3 regions of the Clostridium sp. JS66 genome follow, and region 3 is predicted to be linked to each of the others. Evidence: predicted binding sites of a transcription regulator. Region 3 holds the regulator's gene; each other region holds the start of a gene.

Region 1 (5,267 bases), 1.3 Mb from region 3:
CTGGGTTTATGAACAATCTGATTATTATTTTTGACTTAATTTTAGTACATTCCGTCCATTCCCATTCCTGGTGCTCCACCTGGCATTGGTGCATTGTTCTTTTCTGGAATATCAGCTACTGCAGCTTCTGTAGTTAAGAATGTAGAAGCTACTGATGCAGCATTTTGAAGTGCTGATCTTGTAACCTTAGTTGGGTCAACTATACCTACTTTTAACATGTTTACATAAGTATCATGTAAAGCATCATATCCTACTCCAGCTTCATTAGCTTTAACTTTTTCAATTATAACTGAACCTTCAACTCCCGCATTTGTAGCTATTTGTCTTACTGGTTCTTCAAGAGCTTTTGTTATTATATCAATACCTACTTTTATATCATAAACATCTGAAGTAAGTTTTGCTACTTCTGGAATTGCATTAATATATGCTGTTCCACCACCAGCAACGATTCCTTCTTCAACAGCAGCTTTTGTTGCAGCTAGTGCATCTTCTATTCTTAATTTTCTTTCCTTTAATTCTGTTTCAGTTGCAGCACCAACTTTGATTACAGCTACTCCACCAGCAAGTTTTGCAAGTCTTTCCTGTAATTTTTCTCTATCAAAATCTGATGTAGTTTCTTCTATTTGTTTCTTTATTTGAGATACTCTATCATGAATAGCAGTCTTATCACCTTTTCCATTTACTATTGTAGTATTTTCTTTAGTGATTTTAACTGATTCAGCTCTTCCAAGCATTTCTATTGTAGTATCTTTTAATTCTCTTCCTAATTCTTCAGATATTACTTCTCCACCAGTAAGTATAGCTATATCTTGAAGCATTTCTTTTCTTCTGTCACCAAAACCTGGAGCTTTAACAGCTACACAAGTAAAAGTTCCTCTTAGCTTATTAACAACTAAAGTTGCTAATGCTTCTCCTTCTACATCTTCACCTAAGATTAATAATTTTTTACCCTGTTGAACTATTTGTTCAAGTACTGGTAATATATCCTGAATATTTGATATTTTCTTATCAGTAATTAATATATATGCATCTTCTATGTTAGCTTCCATCTTTTCTGTATCTGTAACCATATATGGGCTTACATATCCTCTGTCAAACTGCATACCTTCAACAACGTCTAATTCAGTTCCCATAGTTTTTGATTCTTCAACAGTTATAACACCTTCGTTGCCTACTTTTTCCATAGCGTCAGCTATAAGCTTACCTATTTCTTCATCAGCAGCTGATATTGCAGCAACTCTTGCTATATCTTCTTTTCCGTTAACTGTTTTTGAACTTTTCTTTATTTCTTCAACAGCTTTATTAACAGCCATTCTTATACCTTGTCTTATAAGTATTGGATTAGTACCAGCTGTAACATTTTTTAATCCTTCTCTTATAATTGCTTGTGCAAGTAATGTTGCTGTAGTAGTTCCATCTCCTGCTACATCATTTGTCTTTGTAGCAACTTCTTTAACTAATTGTGCTCCCATATTTTCATATGCATCTTCTAATTCTATTTCTTTAGCTATAGTAACACCATCATTAGTTATAAGTGGTGAGCCAAATTTTTTATCTAATATAACGTTTCTTCCTTTTGGTCCAAGTGTAACTTTTACAGTATTAGCAAGCTTATCTACCCCTGCCTGCATTGCTCTTCTTGCTTCTTCACTAAATAAAATACTTTTTGCCATATTAAAACCTCCTATACAATTATTCTATTACTGCTAATATGTCATCTTGTTTTAAAATAGTGTATTCAACACCATCCATTTTAATTTCGTTTCCTGCATATTTGGAGAATAAAACTTTCTCTCCAACTTTAACTTCCATTTTAACTTCTTTTCCATTAACTACTCCGCCAGGTCCTACAGCCACAATTTCAGCTTCTTGTGGTTTTTCCTTTGCTGCTCCTGGTAAAACTATTCCGCTTTTTGTAGTTTCTTCTGCCTCTAATCTTTTAATAACGACTCTGTCTCCAAGTGGTCTAATGTTCATTTAAACCCCTCCTTAAATTACTTTTAATTTATTTTATATAATTAATTAGCTTTTATTATTAGCACTCACTTCATTTGAGTGCTAACACAATTATTATAATAATGAATAATGTCTATATTTTCAAATTTCAATTTCATACTTATTAAATTATTTACTGTAAAATAATCAAATAATCACGCTATAGATAAGTATTTCGCCTTTTTTCTAAACATTTCATCAATATACTAATTATTCAAAATAATTTCTAAATTATACCCCTGCTTATTATTGTTATTTTTTACTTATCAGGTTATAATACACAATATAAATCAATAATTTTAGTTATACTTGAAAACTAAATAAAAACCCCCAGGAGGATTTTTATTATGAAGCTAAGCACATACTTTAAAATTATATTTTCTATTTCCATATCCATATTCATATTATTGTTTTCTATAAAGACTACTTTAAACTTTAAATATCTTTATTATTTCGATATAAATCATTTAAATATAGAAAATAGTACCTCGTTATCAAAAAAGGAAATACAAATTACTTATGATTATTTAATAGATTATATAAATGGTCCAAAAAACGAAACATTTAATATACCAACCCTTACATCTTCTAATGAAGGTAAAATTCATTTTTTAGAAGTTAAAAATCTATTTAGCAAATTAAACTCTATGTTCTTTATTTTTACTACAATAAGTATTTTAGGTATTTTATATGCTTATAAATATAAACTTTTTTCTATTTTCAACTGGGCATTCAACTTACTTTTATTTATATGCTTATTTACCTGGATACCGTTTTATGTAAATTTCAACAAAAGCTTTAACTTTTTTCATGAAACAGTCTTTAAAAATAACTATTGGTTATTTGATCCTAATAAAGACCCGGTAATTAACATTTTGCCTGAAAAATATTTTTTTCATTGTGCTATTTTAATAATTTTAATTACACTTATAGGAAGCTTGCTTTTAAAAATAATATATATTAAAAATAAAAATGGGAAATAGATAAATATAATCTATTTCCCATTTCTAAAGGAACTACGTTTAATAATTTTCTTTACTAATATCTCACCTTTAAATACTCCTATAGCAAATAATAAAGTCATAACAACAGCTATAAGTATCAATATGGTTTTATTACCAGAACCAATTTTAGCACCAAAATATGCAGATATAAATATTCCTGGAATCCTTCCTAATGTAGAATATATCATAAAATCTTTAAAAGTCACATTTGAAACGCCGCATATATACGCTAATACATCTTTAGGTATGCCTGGTATCAAATACAACAAAAAAACCACAAAATTCATATGACCCAAATTTAAAATTCTTTTAAAAAAATTTGTATCCTTATTAGATATTATTTTATCTATTAGAGGCTTACCACAAAAATGAGAAATCCAAAACACAATCATACTTCCAGCAGTTATTCCTAATAAAGATATAATACTTCCACCTATTGTTCCATATATATATCCTCCTGCAATTTGCACAATTTCTCCCGGAATAAAAAATGCTACAACCTGTATAACCTGAAGCATAAAAAATACCATAATACTGTACTTTCCATAAGACATTATTATGTGTTTTATTTTATTAGGGTCCTTAAACAAGAAAAAATACTTACTATAATATTCATATGCTGAATAAATTAGAAATATAAATATTATACTTAAAACAATATATGACTTATATTGTTTAATTTTATTTAAAATTTTCCTAGGGAAATCTTCAAACATACTTTCACCTTAATTCTATATATAATAAACATTTATTATATATTATCAATTAACTTGAAAAAAGTAAACGAAATAAGCAGCCCTAAATGCTATTTGCATTTAAAGCTGCTTTTAATACTAATTAGATTATCTTTCTAAATTTACATTTTCAAACTTATTTAATTCTTCATTTGAAAGTACTGACTTTTTAGAAGATTGTCCACTAAATTTTGAAAGTTGTGGTTTGGACCTCATAATTGAAACCATAGTAGCTGGTCCACCTATACATCCACCTTCACACATCATTCCTTCTATAAAGTTTCCTGGAAGCTTTCCAACCTTAGCCATAGTCATAGATCTCTTTATTTCATCCATACCACTAGCTTTTACTGGTTTAAATTCTTCCTTAATACCCTTATCCGCTACATAATTTTGTATTGCTGCTGTAAGGCCACCACCTTGAGCAAAACCTCTTCCAAAGCATGAAGCATCTTCTACTAAAGTATCTTCACAATTCTCAGGATCTATTTCAAAAGCTCCCATTAAAGCAGCTATTTCTTCAAAAGTCAAAACATAATCCACTGCATCTTTTATGCTTTCTCTTTGAATTTCTGTCTTTTTAGCTGTACATGGTCCTACAAATACTACTAACGCCTCTTTATCAATGCTTTTTAGCATTCTTGCTGCAGCAACCATAGGTGAAACTGTACCAGAAATTTTTTCAACCTGATCTGGGAATTTCTTTTCAATATAATTCATAAACCCTGGGCAACATGAATTTGTCATATATTTTTGTCCTTCTTCCATTCTTTCAACAAATTCATTAGCTTCATGTACAGTTACAGCATCTGCTCCGCATGCTGCTTCTATCATATCTTCAAATCCTATTTTCTTAAAGGCATTTTTAATCTGTCCCACTGTTACTTTTGGTCCAAATTGTCCACTTATAGCTGGAGCCACTACTGCATAAACCTTCTTGTTGTTAACTAATACATTAGTCACATCTTTAATGTAGCTTTTATCTGATATTGCTCCAAAAGGACATGCTGCCATACAAGCTCCACAATTTATACACTCTTCTTTTTCAATCATTGCCATTTTGTTATCTGAATTAATTTCCAATGCACCTGTAGGGCATACTCTTTTACATGGTCTCATAACCTCAGCTATAGCACCATATGGACATGATTTCCTACACATTCCGCATTCTTTACAAAGTTCTTGATTTATATATGCACTTCCTGCTACCCTAGTTATAGCATTTGCTGGACATACTTCCATACATTTATGTTGGATACATCCTCTACATGCATCTGTAACTGTATATTTATCTATAGGACATTTATCACAAGCTGCTGGTAACACGTACATTATCTGTTTATCATCTTCAGGTATAGATAAATTATTTATAGTATCACCATTAGGTAAAAAACCTGCAGCTAATTGAGCTCTTTCAAAAACTACTGCTCTTTCTTTATATACACAACATCTATATTGAGCTTTATCACCCTGTATTACTTTCATAGGAACTTTTTCTAATTCTCTTTTTGTAAGTCTGTTTTCTTTTGTCATA
Region 2 (5,267 bases), 2.6 Mb from region 3:
ATTTTGCTTTTTTAGAATCAAATTCAAACATACTAGTCCTCCATAAAAAATCAAATTAACTTTTAATATATTAATTTACTGTTTTCACCACTTCCTTTTCATTATTATAACTCTATCCTTAATCTAATCATATCAATACACTGAATTTCATTTTCTATAATGTTTTCTTTATAATGCCTTCTAAAAAAATCTTTATCCACGCCAACTATACGAAATCCACATTTTTGATAAAGTGCTAATTGATTTATGCTTGAATTTCCTGTACCAACTTCTAAAACTTTAAAATTCCCCTTTCTTGCTCCTTCTATTGCATTCAATACTAATTTCTTGCCAATACCTTTCCTCTGGTATGTTTCTCTAACTGCAATATTTACAAGTTCTAAAGTTAAAGGTCTTGTCCTAATCACCACATAACCTCCAACTATAATATCATTAATATGTGCAATATAACAATTGCCCCTATCTATATAATCATTAATTATTTCGATAGATGGGTCTGCTAAAAGAAGTAAATCATATGGAATTTGTTCATTATTACCTAACTTTCTTATTTGAATTTCCTCCATAAATTATTTCTCAACCCTTCCTAATATTTTATTAAATTTGTAATTTGATATATTTAATTTCGTATCTCATTACTTAAATCTAATAAGTAAATAATCATCATAGTGCTGAAATCCTAATTCAGTATATGCTTTCACAGCTGGTATATTGTTCTTCCTAGCAGAAAGAGTAGGTATCTTGTCTTTATCAACAATTCTCTTGCATATTTCAGAAACCACAGCCTTACAATAACCTTTACCTCTCTCAGATTCCAGTGTATAAACACTTCCAATTTGACAAACTTTAGAAGTATATGTCTGCACACATGCTTGAGCTACCATTTTACCATCCTTTTGTGCAATAATAAACTCCTCTTCTTCTCCTCTTTGTATTAAAGCTTTCTTAATATCTTTCCAAGTTGCATCTTGTTGAAACCCATTTATATGAGCATGTAAAATAAAGTCAATTACTTTATCGCTTTTTAATTTATCTGCATTTATAAATTCCATTCTATCTAACATAAATGGTTTAAAATTCTTGTTCATAAAATATGAACTTTCATCATATGATTGAATTTCTTTATGTTCCTTAATGTTTTCATATAAAGGTTTTACGATTTTAAACATTCCTAGTAAAAATTCAAATTTTCGCTCTTTCATAAGCTTTGCAAATAAAGGCACAGCTTCCTCTGACTCATAGTGAGGTATACAACTTCCCAAATTATAAAAAGGTAGTATTCCTTTAAGTAATTCTCCCTGAAAATATCCATAGTAATCTGCACATCTTCTTATATCCTGCCTATTGTCAACCCCAAATTGTATAACATTGGCATATAAAAATGATGTTTCAATTTCATTTCTTTCAAGATATTCTAATATAATTTTTTTATCAGCCTGTTTAAGCAATCTAATCATTAATACCCCTCCATTGAATTGTTTCTATATAACATCTTGTAGTTATCATTTGCTTAATTATATACCATATTATTGAATTTTTTCAAATATTATATTTATTTTATTGAACAAGAAAAAAACATTTTATACCTGCTTTTCAAATTGTGTTTACCACATATACTATTAAAAGATTGCAATAAAATAACAAAAAACGCATATAGATTTACACAAATCTGTATGCGTTCTTAAAATTTAAATATAATTTTCTCACCTTGAGATACTGTAAATATTTTAACTATTCTCTGAACCTAGTTCCTAAATATATTTTACTTAATTAACTGACATATATCATTTGCAAATTGAACTGGATCTTCTATTGAAAGACCTTCAATCAATAATGCTTGATTATATAGAAGATTTGAATACATTTTTACTTTATCCTTATCTTCCTCAAATGCTTTTTTAATAGCACCAAACATTTCATGATTTGTATTTATTTCTAGAATCTTATCAGCTTTAAGGTTTGGATTATTTGGCATCATGTTAAGCACTTTTTCCATTTCAATAGAAAGTTCACCTTCGTTTGCAAGACAAACTGGATGAGTCTTCAATCTCTTTGACGCTCTAACTTCTTTAACTTTTCCACTCAAAGCTTCCTTCATGAAATCAAATAAATCTTTGTTTTCTTGTGTTTCCTTTTCATTTTCTTTTTCATCAGATTCAATACCTAAGTCTTTGCTGGAAACAGATTTAAATTCTTTTTCTTTATATTTCATAAGTATTTTAATTGCAAATTCATCAATATCATCAGTGAAGTATAATATTTCAAAACCTTTATCTTTGATTAACTCAGTTTGTGGCAGCCTTTCAATCTTTTCTACACTTTCACCAGTTGCATAATATATGAATTTTTGATCTTCCTTCATACGTGAAATGTACTCATCAAGACTTACAAGCTTTTTCTCTGTTGAAGAATAGAACATCAATAAATCTTGAAGTACTTCCTTGTTAGTTCCAAAGTCAGAATAAACACCATATTTAAGCTGTCTTCCAAAGCTCTTAAAGAATTCATCATACTTTTCACGATCATTTTTAAGCATTAATGAAAGTTCGCTTTTTATTTTATCCTTTACTTTCTTTGCAATAAATTTAAGTTGTCTATCCTGCTGTAAAAGTTCTCTTGAAATATTAAGAGAAATATCAGCAGAATCAACTAAACCTTGAACAAAGCTGAAGTAATCTGGCAATAAATCTGAGCACTTTTCCATTATTAAAACACCATTAGAATAAAGCTCTAAACCTTTTTCAAATTCCTTTGTATAGAAATCATAAGGTGCTTTAGCTGGAATAAATAATAAAGCATTATAGCTTGCTAATCCTTCAACACTAGTATGGATTGATTTTAAAGGTTTTTCATAACCAAAGTGCTTATCCATATAAAATTGATCATAATCCTCTTGTTTTAATTCATTTTTATTTTTTCTCCAAATTGGAACCATACTATTTAAAGTTTCATCTTCATAATAATCTTCATATTCTTTTTTGCCGTCCTCTTTTTCGCTGCCTTCCTTTTCCTTACTCTTTTTTACCATCATTTTAATTGGATATTTGATAAAATCAGAATACTTCTTAATTAAAGCTTTTAGTCTATATTCATCCAAGAATTCATCATAATTTTCATCATCAGTGTTTGTTTTTATCTTTAATATGATTTCAGTTCCAACTGTTTCTTTATCTATAGGTTCAATATCATAACCTTCTACACCCTTTGATTCCCACTTATAAGCTTCATCTGAATCTATAGAACGACTTATAACAGTAACTACATCTGATACCATGAAAGCTGAGTAAAAGCCAACTCCAAATTGACCTATAATATCTACGCCTTCTTTTTCCTCATTTTCATTTTTAAATGCTAACGAACCACTTTTAGCAATAGTACCAAGGTTATTTTCAAGTTCGTCCTTTGTCATACCAATACCTGTATCAGTAATAGTAAGAGTTCTATTTTCCTTATCTGCTGTAATTCTAATGTAAAAATCATCTTTATTGAAGCTTATATTGCTGTCAACAAGTGAGCGATAATAACTCTTGTCAATTGCATCACTTGCATTTGATATAAGCTCCCTCAAAAATATTTCTTTGTTTGTATAAATTGAGTTAATCATTAATTCAAGTAGTCTTTGAGACTCTGCTTTAAATTGTTTTGTAGCCATTTATATCATTTCCCTTCATTGAAATTTTTAACATATTAAAACCACACCTATAAAGTAGGTGCGGTTATTTCTAAATTAATCAAGCCACTTTCCTACTCTTAATCAACTATAGTTTTTTCATAATAAGTAAAACTTAAGAATATGTTCTGTAGGTTCCCGATTTTTTCATTTTTATATCATTTAAGGTTTCCAAATGCATTTTTAAATTGCTTTTGTTAGCACTCATTGATGTCGAGTGCTAACTATATTTTAGCAATTATATTTTTTTTGTCAATATATTCTTTAAATTTAATTTAAAATGTATTAATTTTCTTAAGCTAATTAGAAATTTTGGCTAAAATTAAGTTCTAATATAGGATTTATGGAACTTTTTTGATAAAAATGACCTGTATTATTGAAAAATAGAAGATATTTTTTATATTTTGCTAACTTGTTTTTTTATTCTCTCTATAAACATTAAAGGTATTGTTGCTGCTACAACAATCAATGTTAGCATAAATACATCATCTATTGCATTCATATAGGATTCTGTATATACATACTTATAAGCTAAATACAATACTCCTGTTTTAGCATTTCCAACTACTGCACCCTTTTGCAATACATAGCTTTGAACAGTATTAATAAAATTTGAAGTTACAGGGTTAAAAGGTGTTAATTGTTCAGCTAATCTATAGTAGTGTAAACTCTGTCTATTTTGTAAAAATACTGTAAGTACAGTTGTGCTTAGTGAACCTGCTACCTGTTTTACTGTATTTTGTAGAGCTGAAGCCCTACTTATAAGTTCTGGCGGTACTTGTGCCATACTCATAGTAGTGGCAGGCATCATGCATAATCCTACACTAGCCCCTCTTATAAACAATAAAAATTTAAGTGTTGAATTACTCATATCTGTACTTAAAAAATATAATTCATAAGTTGATATAATCATTAAAACTATACCTACAATAATAAAGGGTTTACCCCCTATTTTATCTGACATTTTCCCAGCTATAGGCATAGTAAGTCCTGAACCAATTGCATAATACAACATAATAATACCTGACTGCATAGCATTGAGTCCAGATAAATTTTGCAAAAATAATGGTATAAATACAAGCACCCCATACATAGCAAATACTATTATATTAATTAAAATTGTATTAACTGAATAGGGAAGTATTTTTAAAACTCTTAGCTCCAATAGCGGATTTTCTATAGTGAGTTCATTAAATATAAATATTGCAAGATTAAAACCTCCAAATACAATTAGTAATGGATATTTTATATCTCCCCAATCTATTTTAGACCATTCACTTATTACATATAAAATGCTTATAAGTCCCAATGTAGAAGTTAAAACTCCAATAACATCTAATTTTTTGTCAACTTTTTTTACATCTTCCTTTAATATTGCTACAGCAAGAACTGTTCCTATAATACCAATAGGTACATTAATATTAAAAATCAAATTCCAGCTTAAGTATTGAACTATATATCCTCCTAAGGTTGGTCCAATAGCCGGAGCTACCATTATTGATATACCATATATGCCAGCTGCTAATCCAATTTTTTCTTTTGGAATTACTTTGTAGAGTGTAGACATGCCAACTGGCATAATCATGCCTCCACCTAT
Region 3 (5,267 bases):
TTATCACAAGTATGTGCACTTGTTCCTTCTTTAGCTCCTGTTCCATTACATTTTTCGCAATTTTCGCTTCTTGTTATATTTACCTGCTTTTCAGCTCCAAAAACAGCTTCTTCAAAAGTCAAATTTAAGTTATATTCAAGATCAGCTCCCTTTTGAGGGCCATTTCTCCTTTTTCCATTTCCACCAAATCCCCCACCAAAGAAGGAATCAAATATATCACCAAAGCCTCCAAGATCTGAAAAATCAAAACCTCCAAAGCCTCCATCGAATCCACCAGCTCCATTAAAGTCAGTAGTTCCAAATTGATCATATTGTGATCTTTTCTGTGGATCTGAAAGCACTTGATAAGCTTCATTTAGCTCTTTAAACTTTTCTTCTGCTTCCTTATCACCAGGATTTCTATCTGGATGGTATTTTAGTGCTGATTTTCTAAACGCCTTTTTTATTTCATCTTCACTTGCACCTTTTTCAAGTCCAAGTAATTCGTAATAGTCCTTTTTTGCCATCCCTGCTTTTCACCACCTAATATAAAAATTAAAATTTTACAATTATTTCAGTTACTCAAATTAAGGGAAGAGTATAACTCCTCCCTTAATTATCACAATTATATATTATACACTATATATATCTAATTAGTGAACATTTTTATTTGTCATCTTCAACTTTATAATCTGCATCTACTACATTATCATCATGTTTTGTTCCTGCATTGTTTTGTCCTGCACCAGCTGCTCCTCCCATGTTGTTTGGATCAAATCCTGCTCCTTGTGGATTTGCTGCTTGGTATATTTTTGATGATACTGCATAGAAAGCTTGAGTTAAATCTTCAGTAGCTTTCTTTATAGCTTCTAGATCTTCTCCATCTTTTACTGCATTAACAGCTTTAACTTTTTCTTCTATATTAGCTTTGTCTTCTGCTGATACTTTATCTCCAAGATCCTTTAATGTCTTTTCTGTCTGATAAACAGCCTGATCAGCATTATTCTTTACTTCTATAGATTCTTTTCTCTTTTTATCTTCTTCAGCGAATTTTTCTGCATCTTTAACAGCCTTATCTATTTCATCATCATTTAAGTTAGTAGAAGCAGTAATTGTAATGTTAGCTTCTTTTCCTGTTCCTTTATCCTTAGCAGAAACATTAACTATACCATTAGCATCTATATCAAAAGTAACTTCTATTTGAGGAACTCCCCTTTGTGCTGGAGCTATACCCGAAAGTGTAAATCTTCCAAGAGTTTTGTTGTCACCAGCCATTTGTCTTTCACCTTGAACTACGTGTATTTCAACAGAAGTCTGTCCGTCTGCAGCTGTTGAGAATACTTGACTCTTTTTAGTTGGTATTGTAGTATTTCTTTCAATTAATGGAGTAGCAACTCCTCCTAAAGTTTCTATACCAAGTGTTAATGGAGTAACATCAAGAAGTAATACATCTTTAACATCTCCTGTTAAAACTCCTGCTTGAATAGAAGCTCCTACTGCAACACATTCATCTGGGTTAACTCCCTTTGAAGGTTCTTTTCCAGTAAATTGTTTAACTGCTTCTTGAACTGCTGGTATTCTTGTAGATCCACCAACAAGTATAACCTTATTTACATCATTAATTGTAAGTCCAGCATCTTGAAGTGCTTTTTTCATTGGTTCTATTGTTCTTTGAACTAAATCATGAGTTAATTCATTAAATTTAGCTCTAGTTAAAGTCATATCTATATGCTTTGGACCAGTTGCATCTGCTGTTATGAATGGAAGATTTATGTTAGTCTGCATTGAAGATGATAATTCAATTTTAGCTTTTTCAGCAGCTTCTTTTAATCTTTGTACAGCCATTTTATCATTTCTCAAGTCTATTCCATTTTCAGCTTTAAATGTATCTGCTATATAGTTCATTATCTTTTCATCAAAGTCATCTCCACCAAGCTTTGTATCACCATTTGTAGATTTAACTTCAAATACACCATCACCAAGTTCTAGTATAGATACATCGAAAGTACCTCCACCTAAGTCATATACAAATATTTTTTGATTTGTATCCATTTTGTCTAATCCATAAGCAAGTGATGCTGCTGTTGGTTCGTTTATTATTCTTAAAACTTCAAGTCCTGCTATTTTTCCAGCATCTTTTGTTGCCTGTCTTTGGCTATCGTTAAAATAAGCTGGAACTGTTATAACAGCTTGAGTAACTGTTTCACCAAGGTAAGCTTCAGCATCTGCTTTTATTTTCTGAAGCACCATTGCTGATATTTCCTGTGGAGTATAATCTTTTCCATCTATATTTGTTTTATGGTTTGTTCCCATATGTCTCTTTATTGATATTATTGTCTTATCAGGATTTGTTATTGCCTGTCTTTTTGCTACCTGTCCTACTAATCTTTCACCATTTGCTTGGAATGAAACTACAGATGGAGTTGTTCTTGCTCCTTCTGAATTTGTTATAACTACTGGTTCTCCACCTTCCATAACTGCTACGCATGAATTGGTTGTTCCTAAATCAATTCCTATAACTTTTGACATATTAATTTACCTCCTAAAATATCAAATGAATTAACATTCTTTCTATATGTTTGTTATTTATAATAAATTTTAATTTGCAACTTTAACCATACTATGTCTTAAAACTTTATCGCCTCTTTTGTATCCCTTTTGGAATACCTCTACTACTTGATTTTTTTCATACTGTTCATCATCAACATGCATTACTGCATTATGAACATTAGGATCAAATTCTCCATCTGATTTAATTTCTTCTACTTCTAGCTTTTCTAAAGCGCCATTAAATTGCTTTATAGTCATTTCTATTCCCTTTTTTAAATCATCTACACTGCCTTCTACAGTTATAGCTCTTTCAAGGTTATCTAATACTGGTAACAACTCTTTTAGGATATCTTCACAAGCATTTGTATATATGCCTTCTTTTTCCTTTGCTGTTCTCTTTCTAAAGTTGTCATATTCTGCTACTGTTCTTGCCAATCTATCCTTAAAGGTTTGATTTTCACTGTCTAATCTAGTATTTTCTTTAGCTAATTTTTCATTTTCACTTTTTATTTCATCAACTAAAGATTCTTCTAATTTTGAATCATCCTCTTGTGAATTTTCATCTTTTTCTTCAGCATCTACATTTTGGTCTTTATCAACTTTTTCTTCTTCCACATTTTCTTCAATTAATTCACTCTGCTCTTCCACTTTAACTTGTTCTTTCTTTGACATTTAAATAACTCCTCCAATCTAGCACTTTCTAAATTGCTATCATATATTTTAAAGCCTATTTTGTTATCCATCTTGAGGATACATATGAGTTAAGATATAATTTAACTCTTTAACTACATTAGCCATCAAAGATATTACCTTTGAATAAGGCATTCTAGTTGGTCCAATTACTCCTATTTCTCCTACAGGCTTGTCATTTATACTATAAATTGCTGAAACTACACTGCATTGTTCTGCACCTTCTACAAAATTTTCAGTTCCTATTTTTACAGACATATTAGCACCACTGTTTAAAAGTCCACTTATCTTATCTTTATTATCTAACAATGATAAAAACTCACGTGCTCTTTCTATGTCCTTGTATTCTGGATAATTAAATATATTAGTTGAACCTTCAGTATAAATTTCAGATTTATCAACTGTATTTAAACTTTCATATAATACAGGAATTATAGCATTGAATATATCATCATATCCTTTTAAATCACTTCTTAAGTTATTTATAACTTCTAAATTTATTTGATCACAATTTAAATTTCTCAATCTAGTATTTAACACGTTGCTTAATTTTGTAAGCACATCTGAAGCAACAGCTTTACCTACTCTAATTACATTGTTTTTTATTAATCCGCTATCTGTAATTATTAACAATAATATATTATTACAATCAATATCTAAAAGCTGAACATGCTTTATGGAGCTTTTCCCCACAGATGGAGCTTTTACAATACAGGCCATTTTAGTCAATTCAGATAAAATAGAAGTAGCTTGTTTTAATATTCTGTCTACCTCAAACAACGCTGTATTTAAAATATGTGTTTTTATCATATATTCTTCTTCAGGTGTTAAATTAGGTACCTGCATAAGCTTATCTACATAAAGCCTATATCCCTTATCAGAAGGTTTTCTCCCAGAAGAAGTATGGAGTTGTTCAAGATACCCCATTTCCTCAAGATCTGCCATTTCATTTCTTATAGTAGCAGAACTTATACCCAAATCATACTTTTTTGCTATGGTCCTGGATCCTACAGGTTCAGCAGTGTTTATAAAATCATTTATTATTGCCTGAAGTATTTTTATTTTCCTTTCATCCATTTCCATAATTTCACCTCTTTATTAGCACTCGTTGTTGTTGAGTGCTAATTACTATGATTAAAAAATAGCACTGATAATTTTATTTGTCAACACTACATAATTAACTTTATTTGTACGGATAAACTTATATGCAAGTTTAAAATAGCTAAATATTAAAATTTCTCTGTTTTTCTAGCGAAACCTATCAAAGTCTTTAAATTAAGTTAATATAAAGTCACACATGACACTATTAGAAATTTCTATGCCTCTTTCACTTAAAAATAAATTATCATCTTCACACATAATCATGCCATTATCTACATATTTTTTTATAATATTAGGATATATATTATAAATATCTGTGGCAAATCTCCTCTTAAATTCTGTTATAGATATCCCAGATATTTTTCTAAGCCCCATAAAAACAAATTCTTCTATATTATCTTTTTTAGAATTTTCATGCTCATCAAGTTTTAAATTCTTATTTTCTCGTATATCTTTAATGTATTCCTGTATATCTTCATTTTTTCTATACCTTAAATTATCTATATAAGAATGAGCTCCTGACCCGCACCCAATATATTCTTGCAAATTCCAGTATACTAAATTATGTTTACACTCTCTTCCTGGCTTTGAAAAATTAGATATTTCATATTGCCTATAACCTTTGCTTTTTAAAAATTTTATGCCATATCTATACATTTTTCTTTCCATTTCTTCTTCTGGCAAAATTAATTTTCCTTTTTGATCCATTGAGTAAAAAGGAGTGCCTTCTTCAATTATAAGACTATAGCAGGATATATGCTCTGGATTTAGCTCTACTACTTTATCTAGAGTTTCTTTCCATTGCTCAATATTTTGTTCTGGTAAGCCAAACATCAAATCTACATTTATATTTTCAAATCCTATATTTCTTGCCATTTCATAACTTTTAATAAAATCTTGGACAGTATGAATTCTCCCCAATTTTTTCAATATATTGTTTTGCCAGC

What was found. Region 3 encodes HrcA, which represses chaperone genes, less so after heat shock. Its sites were predicted from a motif close to TGTTAGCACTCNNNNNNNNNGAGTGCTAACA; they were not measured.
Region 1: the regulator HrcA is predicted to act here: its motif matches at 2,034-2,064, upstream of groES (co-chaperone GroES).
Region 2: the regulator HrcA is predicted to act here: its motif matches at 3,866-3,896, upstream of htpG (molecular chaperone HtpG).

The regions. Positions count from the first base shown of each region.
Region 1 is NZ_CP131467.1:5,806,930-5,812,196, forward strand. Features, by position in the region: gene groL (chaperonin GroEL) at 42-1,673, opposite strand; gene groES (co-chaperone GroES) at 1,693-1,977, opposite strand; gene Q6H37_RS27025 (TIGR01906 family membrane protein) at 2,343-2,978, shown strand; gene Q6H37_RS27030 (TVP38/TMEM64 family protein) at 2,990-3,715, opposite strand; gene Q6H37_RS27035 (4Fe-4S dicluster domain-containing protein) at 3,842-5,267, opposite strand, start outside.
Region 2 is NZ_CP131467.1:4,440,782-4,446,048, forward strand. Features, by position in the region: gene Q6H37_RS20595 (DUF1349 domain-containing protein) at 1-31, opposite strand, end outside; gene Q6H37_RS20600 (GNAT family N-acetyltransferase) at 105-566, opposite strand; gene Q6H37_RS20605 (GNAT family N-acetyltransferase) at 636-1,457, opposite strand; gene htpG (molecular chaperone HtpG) at 1,763-3,652, opposite strand; gene Q6H37_RS20615 (DHA2 family efflux MFS transporter permease subunit) at 4,068-5,267, opposite strand, start outside.
Region 3 is NZ_CP131467.1:750,216-755,482, reverse strand. Features, by position in the region: gene dnaJ (molecular chaperone DnaJ) at 1-506, opposite strand, end outside; gene dnaK (molecular chaperone DnaK) at 646-2,508, opposite strand; gene grpE (nucleotide exchange factor GrpE) at 2,578-3,201, opposite strand; gene hrcA (heat-inducible transcriptional repressor HrcA) at 3,265-4,302, opposite strand; gene hemW (radical SAM family heme chaperone HemW) at 4,495-5,267, opposite strand, start outside.